2 linked regions of the Trichocoleus sp. FACHB-46 genome follow. The protein of the gene in region 1 binds, or shares a complex with, the protein of each later gene. Links are inferred from orthologs where the notes say so. Each region holds a gene or a part of one and is shown in the gene's direction. Other genes may lie near its edges. The genes, in order: sufU and H6F72_RS10370.

Region 1 (8,592 bases):
AAGTCTTTAACCTGAGTATGCATGCTCACGCGGTGGAGCGATTGCAACTGGAGACGGATCTGCGACGAGCCATCGATCGCCAAGAGTTTCAGGTTCGTTATCAACCCATTGTGGTCTTAGCCACAGGTGCAATTGTGGGGTTTGAAGCTTTAGTGCGTTGGCACCATCCTCAGCGCGGCTTGGTTGCTCCGACGGAGTTTATTGCAGTTGCTGAAGAAACAGGCTTGATTGTGCCACTGGGGCATTGGGTGTTGCAGGAAGCTTGCCAACAGGTAGCGAACTGGCAAGTACGCTTTCCCTTCTGCCAACCCCTGACGATCAGTGTCAATATTTCGGGGCGGCAGTTCTCCCAGACGGATTTGATGACCCAAGTTAGTCAAATTTTGCAGACCACCCAGCTAGCGCCTGGGAGCTTGAAACTGGAAATTACTGAAACTGTGTTGATGGAAAATTCGGAACCTGCGATCGCTATGCTACTAGCCCTGAAAACTCTGAATATTCAGCTATACATGGATGATTTTGGCACTGGATATTCATCTTTGAGCTATTTACACCGCTTTCCGATTGATGTCCTCAAAATCGATCGCTCTTTTATCACCACGATAGACACGAATAGTAAGAATTCAGCAATTGTTCAGACGATCATCACGCTAGCCCACAATTTGGGGATGCAAGTAATTGCCGAGGGCGTAGAAACGGCAGTTCAACATACTCAACTAAACCAGATGGGATGTGAGTACGGGCAGGGTTACCTGTTCTCTAAACCTGTGTCTGCTGCTGTCATCACCACCCTGCTAACTCAGCAATATCATTGCCGCGCTCGCCAACTTAGTCCTCATCCGCAGCATCAACGCCAATTATCAAAAGCTGGCAAGGTTTTGCCTGGAAATTGATTCAGAATTTCTGGTCTGAGCGCTACGGCAAACCGATCGCGGATCGAGCTAGCAGTTGATATGCTGGAAATTCTCTAGGTAATAATGCGATCGCACCCCTATCAAGCTGGAAGACCCTGATAGGATCGAGAATAGACGGAGACACACATCATCAACCCATCATGACTCTGGGCAACTTACGTGATCTATATCAACAAGTGATTCTGGAGCGTTATAAAAAACCTCGTAACAAGGGTACAACCTCTCCAGTCCATCGCTATCAAAAAGGCCATAATCCCTCTTGTGGTGACACGATCGAACTGACCCTGCAACTCAACGAGAACAGCGACCGGATTGAAGATGTCAAATTTGAAGGGGAAGGCTGCGCGATCGCGATCGCCTCTACAGATCTGATGGCTGAGGCCTTGCGAGGTCGCACTGTTGCCGAAGCGCTAGAAATGGTGCAACGCTTCCAAACCATGATGAAAGGAGAAGCAGAGTTCCCCCAAGAATTGCGGAAGTTAAACGTAATGCAAGGGGTTTCTCAGTTTCCTGTGCGGATTAAATGTGCCAATCTTTCCTGGCATACCTTGAAGGCAGCCTTAGAGCACTCTGAAGCGTCTCAGCCTGCGGGCTTTGTCAGCAACGAATAACCGAGGAATTGCCTCAGCTTTATTGATCTGTCGTTAGTCTTAGTTTGCCACCGTCATGCCTACAACTGCTGATTTTTTAATTGCTACTAAGTGGTCAGGCATTCTGACCTTAGTTTGCGCTGCTTTAACCGTTTTAATGTTTGTGTTCCAGTGGGGCGTGCGGTTCCGCTTTGTAGGAGTCACAGGCTTTATGGGGGTTTTAACCGTTGGCTTTTTTGCTCTCGGTTTGGTGCCTCTGACCCATACCATCATCCCGGGTGCCGCTCCTTTCTCACTCATCTATGACTCTGGAGCCAGTCAGGCTGTTATTTCGGTTTCACCCAAGATCAAGCAATCTGAGTTAGATGCCACTCTGCGCCAGGCAGCTTCCGATTTGTTCTCCTTTGGTCGCTTGGGAGGAGCAGACGAGAAACTCACGATTCGGGCGCGAACCATTATTCACCCAGAAGCGGGGCAATCGGTGCCTCTCTATTTAGGTGAAGTCAAGCGATCGCTGGCATCGCGAGATGACACCAATTTGGCGGTAACGATCTATGACCAAAATTTTGCTCGTTTGCCTCAGCTAGAGACCGCATCTCGCCCATCCTAAAACTTCCATCGGTTAGTTAGAAACTGGGTGATCTTTACGCCTTAGTTTCAGTGCAAACTAACCTGGAAATAGTAGTAAAGTTGTCCTTACCCTACGTAAATGTCAACGACCTCGCGATCGTGCCCTATGCCTCATCCCTCTCTGCCGGATTCATCATCAACCCAAACTAAAACCACGACTGCACTGCTCTCGCTGATGGTCGCGCCCGCTCAAGTGATCCGAGGCGAGCAAGCGTTGGCCCAGGTAGGGGAGGCAATTGGTCGCTTAGGACAGCGGCCTTTAATTGTAGGGGGCGATCGCACCTTAGCGGTGGTGCGACCTTGGCTGGAACCTGTGTTACAACAGGAAAAATTATCATTCGCTCAAGCTGCCTATGGTTTAGATTGCAGCGAGGCAGGATTGGCAACACTCCGAGAAGCAGTTGCGACTCACCAAGCCGATGTGATCATTGGTGTTGGTGGTGGTAAAGCTTTAGATGCGGCTAAATTGATTGCTCATCAGTCCCAGTTGCCGATTGTGACTGTGCCCACTTCAGCAGCCACTTGTGCGGCTTGGACAGCCCTCTCCAATATCTATTCCGATCAAGGAGCCTTTCTGTACGACGTGGGTTTGCCCCGCTGTCCAGATTTGTTGGTGCTTGACTATAGCTTGATTCGGACGGCTGATCAGCGAACTTTGGTCGCAGGTATTGGCGATGCCTTGGCGAAATGGTATGAAGCTTCCGTCAGCAGCGGTCACTCTGAGCAAACCTTACTGATTGCCGCAGTCCAGCAAGCCCGCGTTTTGCGCGACATTCTGTTTCAAAAGTCTGTGGCCGCTTTGCAAGAACCAGGGGGTGACGCTTGGCGGGAAGTAGTAGATGCTTCCGTGTTGTTGGCAGGAGTGATTGGCGGTTTGGGTGGAGCCCAATGCCGTACAGTTGCTGCTCATGCGGTGCATAATGGCCTCACGCATCTGTTGGCTAGCCACGATGCTTTGCATGGCGAGAAGGTAGCTTATGGCATTCTGGTCCAACTGCGCCTAGAAGAAATGCTGCAAGGAAATCAACTAGCAGCGACAGCACGACAGCAGCTCTTAAAGTTCTATGCTGAAATCGGTTTACCCCAAACCTTAGGAGATCTGGGTTTAGAGCAGATTTCGCTGGCAGATTTACAACATGCTGCTGAAGTAGCCTGTGCTCAAGGCTCGGACATTCACCGTCTGCCATTCTCGGTTGTGCCTGCACAACTCATGGCAGCTATGGTTTCGACAATGGCTCCGGTTGAAGTCAGTCGTACCACTCTGACTCAGGCAACCAGCAACGAGGTGTAAGGAATGGAACTGGATTGGATTACCCCTGCCGAACGTCTGCGTGCGCTCCCTCCCTATGTATTTGCCCGCTTAGATGAGTTGAAAGCTCGTGCTCGCGAACAGGGTCTGGACTTGATTGATTTGGGAATGGGCAACCCAGATGGCCCTACACCTCAACCTGTCGTGGATGCAGCGATCGCGGCTCTACAGGACCCAGCCAATCATGGTTATCCTCCTTTTGAAGGCACTGCCAGTTTCCGCCGCGCCATCACCAGCTGGTACCACCGTCGTTATGGTGTTAGCCTTGACCCCGACGGAGAAGCTTTGCCGTTGCTGGGGTCCAAAGAAGGGTTGACTCACTTAGCGATCGCCTATGTCAATCCCGGTGATGTTGTTTTAGTTCCCAGCCCGGCTTATCCAGCTCATTTCCGGGGACCGCTCATTGCTGGGGGTAAGATTCACAACCTGATCTTGAAGCCAGAAAATGATTGGCTGATCGATTTGGCTGCGATTCCCGATGATGTAGCCAAGCAAGCCAAAATCCTTTACTTCAACTACCCCAGTAATCCAACAGCGGCCACAGCCCCCCGTGAGTTCTTTGAAGACATTGTCGCTTTCGCCCGCAAGCATGAAATTCTGCTGATCCATGATCTTTGCTATGCGGAACTCGCCTTTGATGGTTATCAGCCCACCAGTTTGCTAGAGATTCCGGGGGCTAAGGACATTGGGGTAGAGTTCCACACCATGTCCAAAACCTATAATATGGCGGGTTGGCGGGTTGGTTTTGTGGTGGGCAATCGCCACATTATTCAAGGACTGCGAACGCTAAAAACCAATCTGGATTACGGCATCTTTGCGGCCTTACAATCTGCGGCTGAAACTGCCTTGCAACTGCCCGATGTTTACTTGCACGAAGTTCAAGCTCGCTACCGCACCCGTCGAGATTTCTTGATCCAAGGATTGGAAGAGCTGGGTTGGAGCATTCCGAAGACTCGCGCCACCATGTATCTCTGGGTACCTTGTCCACCAGGGCAAAACTCTACTGACTTTGCTCTGTCGGTACTGCAACAAACAGGTGTGGTTGTGACCCCAGGTAATGCCTTTGGTCCTGGCGGCGAAGGATATGTTCGCATTAGCTTAATTGCAGATTGCGATCGCCTAGGTGAAGCCTTGCAACGATTGAAACAAGCTAACATTCGTTATCAAGCCGAAGCCGTTGGGTCTCACTCCGAATAATTATTACCTTCAAAAATAATCGTGGGTCTAGTAAGTATTCACTAGACCCACGGAAAATTGACTAATTTAGTCGCTGAAACTCAGCTTTGCTATTTAACGGCCAGTGGTTCCAGAGGTGCCACCAGTGTTAGTTGTGTCATTGCCAGTTGTACTTGTGCCCTCTGTAGTTGGTGCAGTATCTGACTGATCTCCCGTATTCAGATCGTTGGTGCTAGGTGCGGTATCAGTTGTACTGCCACTGCTGCCCTGAGTAGATGTTGCGTCATTTCCAGTTTGAGGCTGAGTAGGCGCAGGCGCAGGATTGCTGGGTACTGTAATGTTTACGTCAGGAGCGGGAGCGGGTGCTACGTTCACCGTAGGTGCTGGAGCGGGAGCGGGAGCAGGTGCTTGAGGTGCTGGAGCCTGTGGCTGAGGAACAGGTACCACTCTGTCTCGCTCAATGATTCGAGTTTCGGTTTTGGTCACCGGGCTAGGCGATGGCTTGGCTGCTGGAGCAACTGAGCGATTCGGCACAATAATGGGTGCTACAGGCGCAGGAGTTTCGCGTCGATTCAAGAAAAATAGTGTGCCAAGAACTAAGCCCAACAAAGAGGTCAGAATAATGCCGATCAGGAGCCCACGAGCTGCATTGTCGTTATCACGAGCAATCTGATTTCCGTCTCGCAATTCCCGTTCGGTGACCTGACCGCTTACGTAGCCATCGCGATAAGACACCTCGTCTGTCGTGGGTGTACGGGTATTAACGGTGTCAGCGTTGCGAGTGACACGAGTATGAGTATTTCCTTGAGCGTCTTGATAAGTCTCTTGACGAACTTCTGAATTGTGGGTTTCGCGGTTATCTCTGTTGTACATTTTTATTGCCAGAACGCTTTCAAAAAAAAGGTTTTTAGAAAAAAGAGCAAAGAAATATTTGAATCGCTAGAGACTACTAGAACCTAATGGGTGAACTCTAAAATCAGTAGATTTCAACAATGACTTCTAAAGTTTTTGAGTCTGTATTTTGTACTAGCTCTACGTGAGCTCTGTATACAAAAGATACTTGGTTTGCAATAACAAACAGTTCTATCGGAAGAGTGGATTATTTGCTCTACCTCCAGGCTGACTTGCTTATTTAACTTTTTAAAGAAGATTTTTATAGCGCGATCGCTGAAAGAGTAGGAAACAAAAGTTACCCTACTTCTTCAAAGCTCAAGTTTCTTTTGAGTAAAAACTAGCTAACGCAGCAAGGCACTCCAAGTTGCAGGCCCAACGATACCATCTGCTTCTAACTGGTACTGGCGCTGAGCTGCTTGAACTGCACTTTGGGTTTCTGGTCCAAAGGCACCATCTATGGCTCCTTGAAAAAATCCGGCGGCTTGTAAGCGCTCTTGCAGTCTAGAAACTGCGGAGCCTTGCATGCCTAATCTTAAAACTGGTAACTCTACCGTAGAGGCTTCAGGTTCAGTGGAGATCGAAGGGACAACTGACCTTGCAGAACTATTACTACCTGCTAAGTCGCTACTGGGTTTCGCGTTGCTGAGACTGGTAGTAGCTAGAGCTGGGGAGCGATCAGGATTTGGGTTGCTGGAATTAGTGATATTAGGAGTGGGAAAGGCCGCAGCAGAGTTGGTAGTAGGGGAAAGATTGGCCGCAGAGATAGTGTTGATGGTAGACGAACGTAGGTTAGCGGTTGGTGGAAAGAGTTGATCCCAGGTGGCAGGCCCAACAATGCCATCCGCAGGAAGCCCTGCTGCTGTTTGAAAGCGAGAGACCGCGATCGCAGTACTTTCGCGATAAAAGCCGTCTACTGCCCCAGCGTAGAAGCCCAATAACCTTAAAGTTGCCTGTAGCTCAGAAACGTCTCGACCTTGAGTGCCTAGTTTTAAGGTGGCTCGATTAATCAAGCTCCCTGGAGATCTAGTTAATGTACTGCCAGTTGGCGTTTGGTTGGCAGCTTCTTGAGCTTCAGCCATCCATGCGAAGGGACCGACTGAGCTAGCCGTTAGTAGGCTGATGATGCTCCAGCGAACAAGCGGAGTGTAAATGATGCTGGGAGTCGCTAAGCCTCGATCCAGGCTGCTTTTCATTGACCTCACTCCTCTGTCAACTCAGTGACATGCGATCGCATGCCAGACTCCCCTGAGTTTATCTCATGTGTGATCTGGTTCAGCTAGGAACCTGACAATCTACTTTAAAAACAAAATTGCCCCACTGCGTAGAATGCTGTAGGGCAAGAGGACAGTTAAGCGCTTTTCATAGTGTCGTTAAATTCAACTCTAATCTTGGGGTACCGTGTGACGCTTTCTACATTGTCCATCCGGTGACTGGAGAGAGTTTTGTGAGGCAAAATTTTTGAAAAGTTTAAGCTGTGGGCGTTTCAGGCGATTGTATCGAAAACTGTAACTGAATTGCAGTTGCCATCGAACTCCCTTAATCTGGAGCTAACTACTCCTCACACACCACACCAGCAGCCTACAAGGGCTGCTTTTTTCTTGCTCTATTGCTTGACTTTACGCGAAATAGTGAAAGGTCCAGCCCAGTCCCAAGCCAACTAGAGAAAATGCTGATAAGACCCAGAAGGCGGTTAACTGCTTGAATCCGGCAGTTTGTAAGTCTAGCCTTGCCAACATACAAGCAGAAATTGTAACTAAAATATGAACAAAAACATTAGCCATGTAGAGAACTACGGCTGTTAGCGCAGAGCCGCAAAGCACTAGGATAAATCTACCAATGCTAGAAACAGACCAAGTGAAAAATCGCGATCGCAGGCTTTTTTCAGGCGCGGTCAATAATCCTGCCACAATGATGGCGAAGGCAGCGGCAAACAACCAATCAAACCCCGAACTGCGGGATGGGTAAAGGAACCAGCCCCATGTACAGTAGGCAACTACTAAAAGTGCTAGAGAGAGCCAAGGAAGTTTTTTCAGCAATGCCATTCACGCGATTTATTGCCATCCATTTAGTTTACAGATTAGTTGAGATCGCTTGAACTGGGCACGTTGGAATGCACTGCTCGCAAACAATGCAGCGCGATCGAGTGAAAGTAAGTCGGAAAGATTGCGGATCGAGGGTCAAGGCTTCGGTGGGACAAATGCCAGTGCAGAGACCACAATGCACACAAACATCTTCGTCAATCAGCAGTTCTCGACTTGCTAAGGAAACGCCAATGTCTTGCGATCGCATCCAGTCAATGGCTGCATCCAACTGATCAATATCCCCAGACAACTCCACAACGAGCTTGCCAATCTGATTAGGGGCAACTTGAGCGCGGATAATATTAGCGGCAACATTAAAGTCTTTGGCCAGCCGATAAGTGACAGGCATTTGCACAGAACGTTTAGGAAAGGTCAGAGTTACCCGTTTTTTCACAGCAGGCGCTCATAAAGGTTGCTTCGTTGTACTGACCTTTATTATAGATTTCTCTATCAGCGCCCCAAGTAGAGAATTGCAAGGAACCTATCTTGGCCCTACTCAATACAAAAGGGCACCTACCGGAGGTACCCCTACAATTGTGTTGTGCTCAATCTAACAGAGAGGGCTGTTGCAAGACCTAAATCAGACAGCCTAGTACTTTATAAAGATGAGGGACTATCAGGGGAGACCTCAGTGCCTGCGAACTGGATTAGCTGTTGTTGATCTGTAATCAGATCGCTCAGCTCGTTAATATTCACCCCAATGTCTTGGCAGGCTTGGTGCAATTCCTGTTCAAATGTATTCAAATCACTGCCATAGCCGCAGAAATAAGCAGCAGTTTCAACTCCTTGTTTGGCATTCGCTTTGGCACAGTCAATCAGATCTGTACCTTTTAAGGGTGTAGGTGAAGCCATGAATTTAATTCTTCTCAATTCTGCCTTACCAGCCAATTTAGCTAAGCTTTTCTCCTAGTTGATCTCTCGTAGGGCAGAATGCTCACCTGATTGAGGTTGGTTGAGCATGGTTGGAGTGTTAGCCAAGGCCGTTCCCGTCCTAACGA
Region 2 (8,734 bases), 420 kb from region 1 along the record:
CCTCGAAGCTATGAGGCACTTTTCAGAAACTTATGCCAAACGGACAGGAACCTACTTCTGTATGGACCCCGGTGTCACCGCTGTTGTGATCGAAGGGCTAGCCAAACACAAGGACGAACTAGGTGCTCCCCTCTGCCCTTGCCGTCACTACGAAGACAAAGAAGCAGAAGTAGCCGCAGCTTTCTGGAACTGCCCTTGCGTCCCCATGCGCGAGCGCAAAGAGTGCCACTGCATGCTCTTCCTGACCGAAGACAACGAGTTTAGGGGGGACAAGCAGGAAATCAGCTTTGAAGAAGTTAGAGCTGTGACCAATCAATATTAATTTCTAGCCTTTTGCCTGCGGCTGACTCGATTCCTTTCCCTAGAGAACACACTTTCCTCGTTTGCTGACCTAGCGTCTCATTTCGCCCCAGGTTTGCTGTTCAGCCGCCTCCGATCCCTAGAGTCCTGAGAGAACACTACCGATGACTGCAAGCGTTAAGACACTCGTCAATCAGCCCTACAAGTACGGGTTTGTGACGGACATCGAGTCAGAAACCGTACCCCGTGGATTAAGCGAAGACACCGTCCGCTTAATTTCGGCCAAGAAAGAAGAGCCAGAATTCATGCTGGAGTTTCGCCTCAAGGCGTATCGCCAGTGGCTGAAGATGACTGAGCCAACTTGGCCCCATGTCACCTACCCGCCAATCAATTACCAAGACATCATTTATTATTCCGCGCCCAAGCAGAAGCAGAAGAAGCAGAGCTTGGACGAAGTAGACCCCATTCTGCTAGAAACCTTTGAGAAGCTGGGCATTCCACTGACTGAGCAAAAGCGCCTTGCCAACGTTGCCGTCGATGCTATTTTCGACAGCGTTTCCGTGGCCACCACCTTCCGCGAGAAGCTAGCTGAGAAGGGCGTGATCTTCTGCTCGATCTCCGAAGCGCTGCGCGAGTATCCAGAGTTGGTGCAGAAGTACCTCGGTAGCGTTGTGCCTGTAGCCGACAACTATTTTGCGGCCCTCAACGCGGCGGTGTTTAGCGACGGTTCCTTCGTCTACATCCCCAAAAACACCAAGTGTCCGATGGAGTTGTCCACCTACTTCCGGATCAACAGTGGCGACACAGGGCAGTTTGAGCGGACGCTGATTGTGGCTGAAGAAGGCAGCTCAGTCAGCTATCTCGAAGGCTGTACTGCCCCTATGTACGACACCAACCAGCTCCACGCCGCTGTAGTGGAATTGGTAGCGATGGACAATGCTGAGATCAAGTACTCCACTGTCCAGAACTGGTATGCAGGCGACGAGAACGGCAAAGGCGGTATCTATAACTTCGTCACCAAGCGCGGTCTCTGCCAAGGCGTGAACTCCAAGATTTCTTGGACCCAAGTCGAAACAGGTTCGGCCATCACCTGGAAGTACCCCAGTTGCGTGCTGGTCGGTGACAACTCTGTAGGTGAGTTCTACTCGGTGGCGCTGACCAACCACATGCAGCAAGCCGACACAGGCACCAAGATGATCCACATCGGCAAGAACACCCGCAGCACGATTATCTCCAAGGGGATTTCGGCAGGTAAATCCAAGAACAGCTATCGAGGTTTGGTGAAGATTAGCCCGAAAGCGGAGGGCGCACGCAACTACTCGCAGTGTGACTCGATGCTGATTGGTGACAATGCCCAAGCCAACACCTTCCCTTACATCCAAGTGCAAAACAACACAGGCAAGGTAGAGCACGAAGCCTCAACTTCCAAGATTGGGGAAGACCAGCTTTTCTTCTTCACCCAACGCGGCATCTCGATGGAAGACGCGATCTCGATGATGATCAGCGGTTTCTGTAAGGATGTGTTCAGTCAGTTGCCAATGGAGTTTGCAGTCGAAGCCGATCGCCTGTTGGCCCTGAAACTAGAAGGCAGCGTGGGTTAGACCTCTCCCCCAGCCCCTCTCCCAGTGGGAGAGGGGCGAAACCCAAGAAAGCCGCGATCGCTTCTCTCTCCCTAACTTGCTCGAATCCCTAACCCTCAAGCATTCCAGAGTTTTAATCAGTTGCAATGATCATTGAAAATAGCGAAGTTATCTTATCCGTCCGGGATCTAACCGCGAATGTGGACGGTACCCAAATCCTCAAAGGCTTGAACCTGGAGGTCAAGGCTGGAGAAATTCACGCCATCATGGGGCCAAACGGTTCTGGTAAGAGCACTTTTTCCAAGATTTTGGCAGGGCATCCCGCTTACGAAGTCACAGGTGGCGAAGTGATTTTCTTGGGCGAAAACTTATTGGAAAAGGAACCCGAAGAACGGGCGCGATCGGGTGTGTTTTTGGCATTCCAGTATCCCCTAGAAATTCCAGGGGTCAGCAACATCGATTTCTTGCGCGTGGCTTACAACTCGCGCCGCAAACACCAAGGTCTGGAAGAACTCGACGCTTTTGACTTTGATGATTTGGTGCGGCAGAAGCTAGATGTGGTGAAGATGGACCCTGCGTTTCTGAATCGCAGCGTGAATGAAGGCTTCTCGGGTGGCGAGAAAAAGCGCAACGAGATTCTGCAAATGGCGCTGCTGGAACCCAAGTTAGCCATTCTGGATGAAACTGATTCTGGCTTAGATATTGATGCGCTCAAGATCGTGTCTGGTGGTGTCAACCAGATCGCCAATCCCCAAAATGCCACGATTCTGATCACCCACTACCAGCGCTTGCTCAACTACATCACTCCTGATTTTGTGCATGTGATGGAAGGCGGTCGCATCCTGACTACAGGTGGTAAAGAACTGGCGCTGGAACTTGAAGAGCGCGGTTATGAATGGGTCCGTGAAGAAGACGCGGCTGAGGTGGCAGCACGATGACGATTCAGGTTTCCCCCGAACAAACTGCGAGTTCCCAGGCAGCAACCAACCGGGAAGCTTACTTGGCTGGGTTGCTGAAGTTGGCTCAAAGCACTGAGGTGAAAGTCAGCGATCGCCTCCCAGAACTCAGATCCCAGGCTGCGGCGTTGGTGCAAGAGCAAACCTTCCCCACGACTCGCAATGAAGAATGGCGCTACACCGATTTGTCGCCCTTGTTGCAGGTGGAGTTGGTAGTTGGCGATCGCTCATTAGTAGTTAGCTCTAAGGCCGTTCAAGCATTCGCGTTGTTAGAGGCGGCTGAGAGTCGGTTGGTGTTCGTCAATGGCGTTTATACGTCGGAACTCTCTGCGATCGCCAATCTCCCAGCTAATATCTTTGTCGGTAATTTGGCGGCTTTACCAGAGGAGTTAAAAGCGCGATCGCAGAACTACTTGGCAAAGCAACCCGGTGCGGAAGAAGTCTTTACCGCACTCAACACCGCAGGTCTGAGTGATGCTGCCATCGTTTGGATTCCGAAGAATCAGGAAGTTGAAACGCCGATTCATTTGCTGTTTGTCTCTACTGCCAGCGATCGCCCCATCCTCTCTCAGCCTCGCTGCTTAGTGGTGGCAGAAACGGGCAGCAGTGTGACGCTCGTGGAAGATTATGGCACGGTTGGTGAGGGTGTATATTTCACCAATTCGGTGACGGAAATCTGGGTCGAACAAAATGCTCAGGTGCGTCACACTAGAGTTCAGCGGGACAGCCAAAACGCTTTCCACATTGGCAAAACTGCGGTCAGCCAAGCTCGTGACAGTCGCTACACCTGCAACGCCGTCAGCTTTGGCGCTAAACTGTCGCGGCACAACTTGGAAATTTTCCAAACTGGAGAGCAGACCGAAACCAACCTCAACGGCTTGACCCTCGTGGCTGGAGACCAACTCGGCGATACTCACAGCACGATCGCCTATACCCAACCTCACGGCAGCAGCCGCCAACTGCACAAAACCATTGTGGATGGGCAAGCGCGGGCTGTGTTCAACGGCAAAGTGTTTGTGCCCAAGCTGGCGCAACTCACCGACGCAGGACAGCTCAACCGCAACTTGCTCCTCTCCCCCAAAGCCCGCGTGGATACCAAGCCGCAGCTAGAAATCACGGCAGATAACGTCAAGTGCAGTCACGGGGCAACGGTGGGGCAGATTGACCCCGATGAAATCTTCTATCTACAAAGTCGTGGTCTCGACCAGGCCAGTGCCCGTCAGCTTTTGGTTTATGCCTTCGCGATCGAGATTATTGATCAAATTCCCGTTGCCTCTGTGCGCGATCGCCTGTCTCAGCTAGTGAAACAACGAGCTTTTTAGAACTATGACTATTGCTCAGGAAAGAACTCTCGCCGCCCAGGTCCGCGCTGACTTCCCGATTTTGGATCAGGAGATCAACGGCAAGCCTTTGGTCTATCTGGACAACGCGGCTACCTCGCAAAAACCCCAAGCGGTGTTGCAAGCGTTGCAGCACTACTACGAGCACGACAATGCTAACGTTCACCGGGGCGTGCATACCCTCAGTTCGCGGGCAACCGATGCTTACGAAGGCGCACGAGATAAGGTCGCGAAGTTTGTCAATGCGGCCTCTCGGCAAGAAATCATCTACACCCGCAACGCCAGCGAAGCGATCAACTTGGTGTCGAACGCTTGGGGCTTGAGCACACTGAAGCAGGGTGACGAGATCATCCTGAGCGTGATGGAGCACCACAGCAACCTGATTCCCTGGCAGTTGGTGGCGCAGAAAACGGGCGCGGTGCTCAAATTTGTGGAGCTAACTGAAACCGAAGAATTCAACTTAGAGCAGTTCAAGTCGCTGATTTCCGACAAGACCAAGCTCGTCTCCGTGGTGCATGTCTCCAACACCTTGGGCTGCATTAACCCCGTTAAAGAGATTTGCGCGATCGCTCACCAACATGGCGCGAGAGTGCTGATCGATGCCTGCCAAAGCGTACCCCACATGCCAGTTGACGTGCAGGACATTGATTGCGATTGGCTGGTCGGCTCTGGTCATAAGATGTGTGCTGCGACTGGGATCGGTTTCCTCTACGGCAAGTTGGCTCTGCTACGCTCGATGCCGCCGTTTTTGGGTGGTGGTGAGATGATTGCGGATGTGTTTCTCGATCACTCCACCTACGCCGATTTGCCCCACAAGTTTGAAGCGGGCACCCCTGCCATTGCTGAAGCGATCGCCCTCGGTGCCGCAGTTGATTACCTGATGGGCTTGGGTATGGACAAAATCCACGCCTACGAGGAAGAACTGACGGCTTACCTGTACCAGCGCTTAGCGGAGTTGCCCGAAGTCCGCACCTATGGCCCCAAACCAACTGAAGATGGCAAAGGCCGTGCTGCTCTCGCTGCTTTCACGGTGGGCGCAGTTCACCCCCACGATCTCTCGACGATTTTGGATCAAGCAGGAATCGCAATTCGGGCTGGGCACCACTGCACGCAACCACTACACCGCCATTTAGGGGCACAATCTACAGCACGGGCGAGTTTGTATTTCTACAACACCCGCGAAGAAATTGATGTCTTCATTGAATCTCTCAAAGAAGCGATCGAATTTTTCGGTAGCATCTTTGGCTAATTGTTACTAAAAACTTTTTTTGTGAGTAAGGTGGGCGATCGCTCACCTTATTTTTTTGTGCAGTCACACTACTTCACTTTATAGACAACTAATCTCTGGAATAGAAGCTGCCTTAGTGTAGGTATAAATAGTGCATGTCTATTTAGCTAGAGACTCAGTAAGCTTCATGAATGACCAAGACCTGCGCGAATGGATTCGTCACCATTTCAAGGTTACTCCCAAAGATCTCAGCATTTATAGAATTGCTCTTACTTTACGTCAAGGAGAAGTTTTAGAGCATTTTGGAGATTCAGTACTTGGCTTTATAGTGTCAGAATACTTATTTGAGAATTACTCAATTGATGAACCAGGCTGGTTCACGCATGTACGCTCTAGCCTAGTTGAAAATGAACATTTAACTCGTATTGGTAGGCGGATCAACTTAGCTGATGTAGTTATTATTCCTAGGACAAGCAGCAAAGAGCATGTCACAGATAGAGTGCTCGCTGACCGACTAGAAGCGTTGATTGCCGCTCTCTACCGGGATCAAGGACTGAAGAAGTGCAAAGAAGTAGTTAGAACGGTCTTCGAGCTAAGTAAAGAGAAAATTGAGAAATGGAATGATACCCAGCAAAATATAACTTCCAATCCTTTGATACAAAGACAACGTTTGGAAGCGCGAGTTATGGCAGAGCTACTAGCTACCCTTGAAGACAAAAACTCCATCTCTGCTTTACAAGAATTTTTAGCTAAGAAGGGTGAATCCCCTCCCGAATATACTGAAATTGAACGTACAGGTGTATCTCATCGCCCAGAATTCACCTTAGAAGCAACTTGTAAATTTAGAGGTAGAAGTTTGGTAGCGGAAGGCAAAGGCACCTCTATCAAAGAAGCTAAGAAACATGCAGCACATGCCTTACTGCAGAAGGTTATTGAGCTTTATAAAGATGGCTGGGGTTAGCGTGATTTAAGAATGATACATAGCGATCGCTCACAACGCCCTATAGATTCTCAACCAGCGATCGCTAAAACATAAAGCAATCGGGTTGTAGAAGGACAGCTATTGATAGGTTACACCCCGAAACAACTGCAATCCTTAGGATGCTGAGAGCGATCGCCTCCCAATACCTACATTTGCAGCAGAGTTGCAATTAACAGTTGGACAGATGATGGGATGGCTGAAAGTCAAATGAATTGAGTTGCCATCTATCAGGACTGAGCGTGGTGTATAGGCGAGGGAACGTGGATTGATTAGAATGCCAGTGCTGTGAACTCCCATTTCGCCATGCCTGCACCTCCTCAAGTCATCAGTCAATATCGCTGCTTTGACGGTACCGTTGGCTTTTACAGTCATCAATCTTCAGCTTGTAGCAGTGAGATGAAATTTGCGGTGTATCAGCCGCCGCAAGCTAAGGCAGAACCAGTGCCCGTGTTGTATTTCCTCTCTGGTCTGACTTGCACCGAAGAAAACTTCATTACGAAGGCGGGAACACAACAGTTTGCCGCCAAGCACGGGGTGATGCTCGTGGCACCGGATACGAGTCCACGCAATACAGGGATTCCGGGTGAAGATGAAGATTGGGATTTTGGTACAGGCGCTGGATTCTATGTCGATGCCACCCAGGAGCCGTGGAGCCAGCACTACCGGATGTATAGCTACATTACTGAAGAATTGCCAGTGCTGATCGCAGAGCATTTCCCGGTGAAGCGCGATCGCCAAGGTATCTTTGGGCATTCAATGGGCGGTCATGGGGCGCTGGTTTGTGCGCTGAGAAATCGCGATCGCTATCTTTCGGTATCTGCCTTTGCGCCAATTGTGGCTCCCATGCGTTGCGCTTGGGGACAAAAAGCCTTTAATAATTATTTGGGTGCAAATCAGGAACAGTGGCGAGCTTATGATGCGAGTGAGTTGATTCTTAGAGCTGATTGGCAGCGTCCGATTCTGATCGACCAAGGCACAGCAGATAACTTCCTAGAAAATCAACTGAAACCGCAGTTATTTGAGCAAGCCTGTACCCAGGTAGGGCAACCCCTCACCTTGCGAATGCAGTCAGGGTACGACCATAGCTATTACTTCATCGCTACATTCATGGAAGACCATATTCGCCATCATGCCGAGGCTTTGTGGGCATAAAAAAAATCCCCAGCGCAAGGCCAGGGATTAAATTCAGGGTGCATCTACCATTCCTTTCTTCTAGGAAGGGGTGGGTAGCTCCGGAAAAAGTTGAACAACTTTGGTGGAAATGCAGAGTTGAAAGTCGCGATCGCTCTGCTAGCTCGATCCATGCGTTTAACTATGCTGTTGAGGCCGCTTAAAAAAGGCAACCATATCTTTGGCTGCATCACTCACCACAGAAACTAATTCCCAGCCTTGCTCGCCTAATTCTTTCATGTTTCTCCAGCTACCATTAGCTGCCTGGTAAGACCCAGAAGCATTGACGTAAACCGTTATGTACTCAAAGCGCTGCATAGTGTTTGGCTCAATGGCAAGGTTTCTAGCTGGCTCAGAGACAGCTTAAATTTGTCAGCTCACCTGTGGCCTGCTGCAAATGCTATCAGCATGCCCTTTCCCAAAGCATTATTCGTTATGGTGAAAAAAGTTTGGTAGAGCAATAGGGGCAGTTGGAAAGCATGAGCAAAGGTCAGCTAATAAAACTTTGGGCGTGGTCGCTTGGCCTTTTTCTGTGTTTTACCTCACCTGCTCCTGCCCAAACTATTTTTAGCCCGATGCAGCAGCGCTTGAGTCCCCAAACGGTCCTCCGCCAGCTAGCAGCCGCCGATGTGGTTTACCTAGGCGAGACTCACGATAGCCCAGCCGATCATCGAGCACAACTCAAAATTATTCAAGCGCTTCACCAAAAACAGCCCCGACTGGCGATCGCGTTAGAAATGTTTCAACGCCCCTATCAACCGGCGCTCGATCGCTATCTGGCAGGGCAAATTACCGAAGCAGAGCTGCGCCAACAAAGCCAATTTGATCAACGTTGGGGCTACGACTGGGAGTACTACGCCCCGATTTTGCGCTTTGCCAAAGCTAAACGTCTACCTCTGATCGCCCTTAACACCCCTACCGAAATCACCCGCAAAGTCGCTCGCCAAGGCTTAGATAGTTTGACGGCCAGCGATCGCCAATTTATTCCACCCGCCGCAGAGATTCGCACCGACAATGTTGCCTATCGCCAACGCATCCAGAAAATCTACGAAGAAATGCATCAAGGCCACAGCTCCAGCAAAAACTTCGAGCAATTCTTTGAAGCGCAAGTACTCTGGGACGAAACAATGGCCGAGCGCATCGCTCAATTTGCCACCACTCATCCCAACTCCCAAATT

What was found.
Region 2: the proteins of sufU (region 1) and H6F72_RS10370 are in contact, whole or in part, in a solved structure (PDB 5XT5), measured with the Bacillus subtilis proteins. The link is inferred for Trichocoleus sp. FACHB-46 from one-to-one orthologs.

What each region holds. Positions count from the first base shown.
Region 1 is NZ_JACJOD010000013.1:157,152-165,743, reverse strand. The notes cover bases 1-2,789. They hold sufU (Fe-S cluster assembly sulfur transfer protein SufU), read left to right. Parts: upstream 1-1,054; coding sequence 1,055-1,525; downstream 1,526-2,789. Other genes in these bases: H6F72_RS08350 (iron-containing alcohol dehydrogenase family protein), read left to right, coding at 2,241-2,789; H6F72_RS08355 (Ycf51 family protein), read left to right, coding at 1,581-2,114; H6F72_RS30945 (bifunctional diguanylate cyclase/phosphodiesterase), read left to right, coding at 1-893. In the rest of the region: more of H6F72_RS08350, read left to right, coding at 2,790-3,425; H6F72_RS08345 (aspartate aminotransferase), read left to right, coding at 3,429-4,640; H6F72_RS08340 (hypothetical protein), read right to left, coding at 4,734-5,492; H6F72_RS29660 (peptidoglycan-binding protein), read right to left, coding at 5,855-6,706; H6F72_RS08325 (hypothetical protein), read right to left, coding at 7,130-7,555; H6F72_RS08320 (NIL domain-containing protein), read right to left, coding at 7,584-7,988; H6F72_RS08315 (hypothetical protein), read right to left, coding at 8,192-8,446; H6F72_RS08310 (M20 family metallopeptidase), read right to left, coding at 8,586-8,592. UniProt on the Bacillus subtilis protein: Part of the SUF-like system that mediates the biosynthesis of iron-sulfur (Fe-S) clusters. Acts as a sulfurtransferase and thus transfers sulfur from SufS to SufB.
Region 2 is NZ_JACJOD010000013.1:577,865-586,598, forward strand. What follows is about bases 3,366-6,296. They hold H6F72_RS10370 (SufS family cysteine desulfurase), read left to right. Parts: upstream 3,366-4,168; coding sequence 4,169-5,425; downstream 5,426-6,296. Other genes in these bases: sufD (Fe-S cluster assembly protein SufD), read left to right, coding at 3,366-4,158; H6F72_RS10375 (ribonuclease III family protein), read left to right, coding at 5,592-6,296. Also shown: H6F72_RS10350 (ferredoxin thioredoxin reductase catalytic beta subunit), read left to right, coding at 1-322; Fe-S cluster assembly protein SufB, read left to right, coding at 465-1,901; Fe-S cluster assembly ATPase SufC, read left to right, coding at 2,027-2,818; more of sufD, read left to right, coding at 2,815-3,365; more of H6F72_RS10375, read left to right, coding at 6,297-6,365; fghA (S-formylglutathione hydrolase), read left to right, coding at 6,690-7,538; H6F72_RS10385 (DUF4177 domain-containing protein), read right to left, coding at 7,695-7,874; H6F72_RS10390 (ChaN family lipoprotein), read left to right, coding at 8,036-8,734. UniProt on the Bacillus subtilis protein: Type II cysteine desulfurase that acts as the initial step in the SUF-like Fe-S cluster assembly pathway.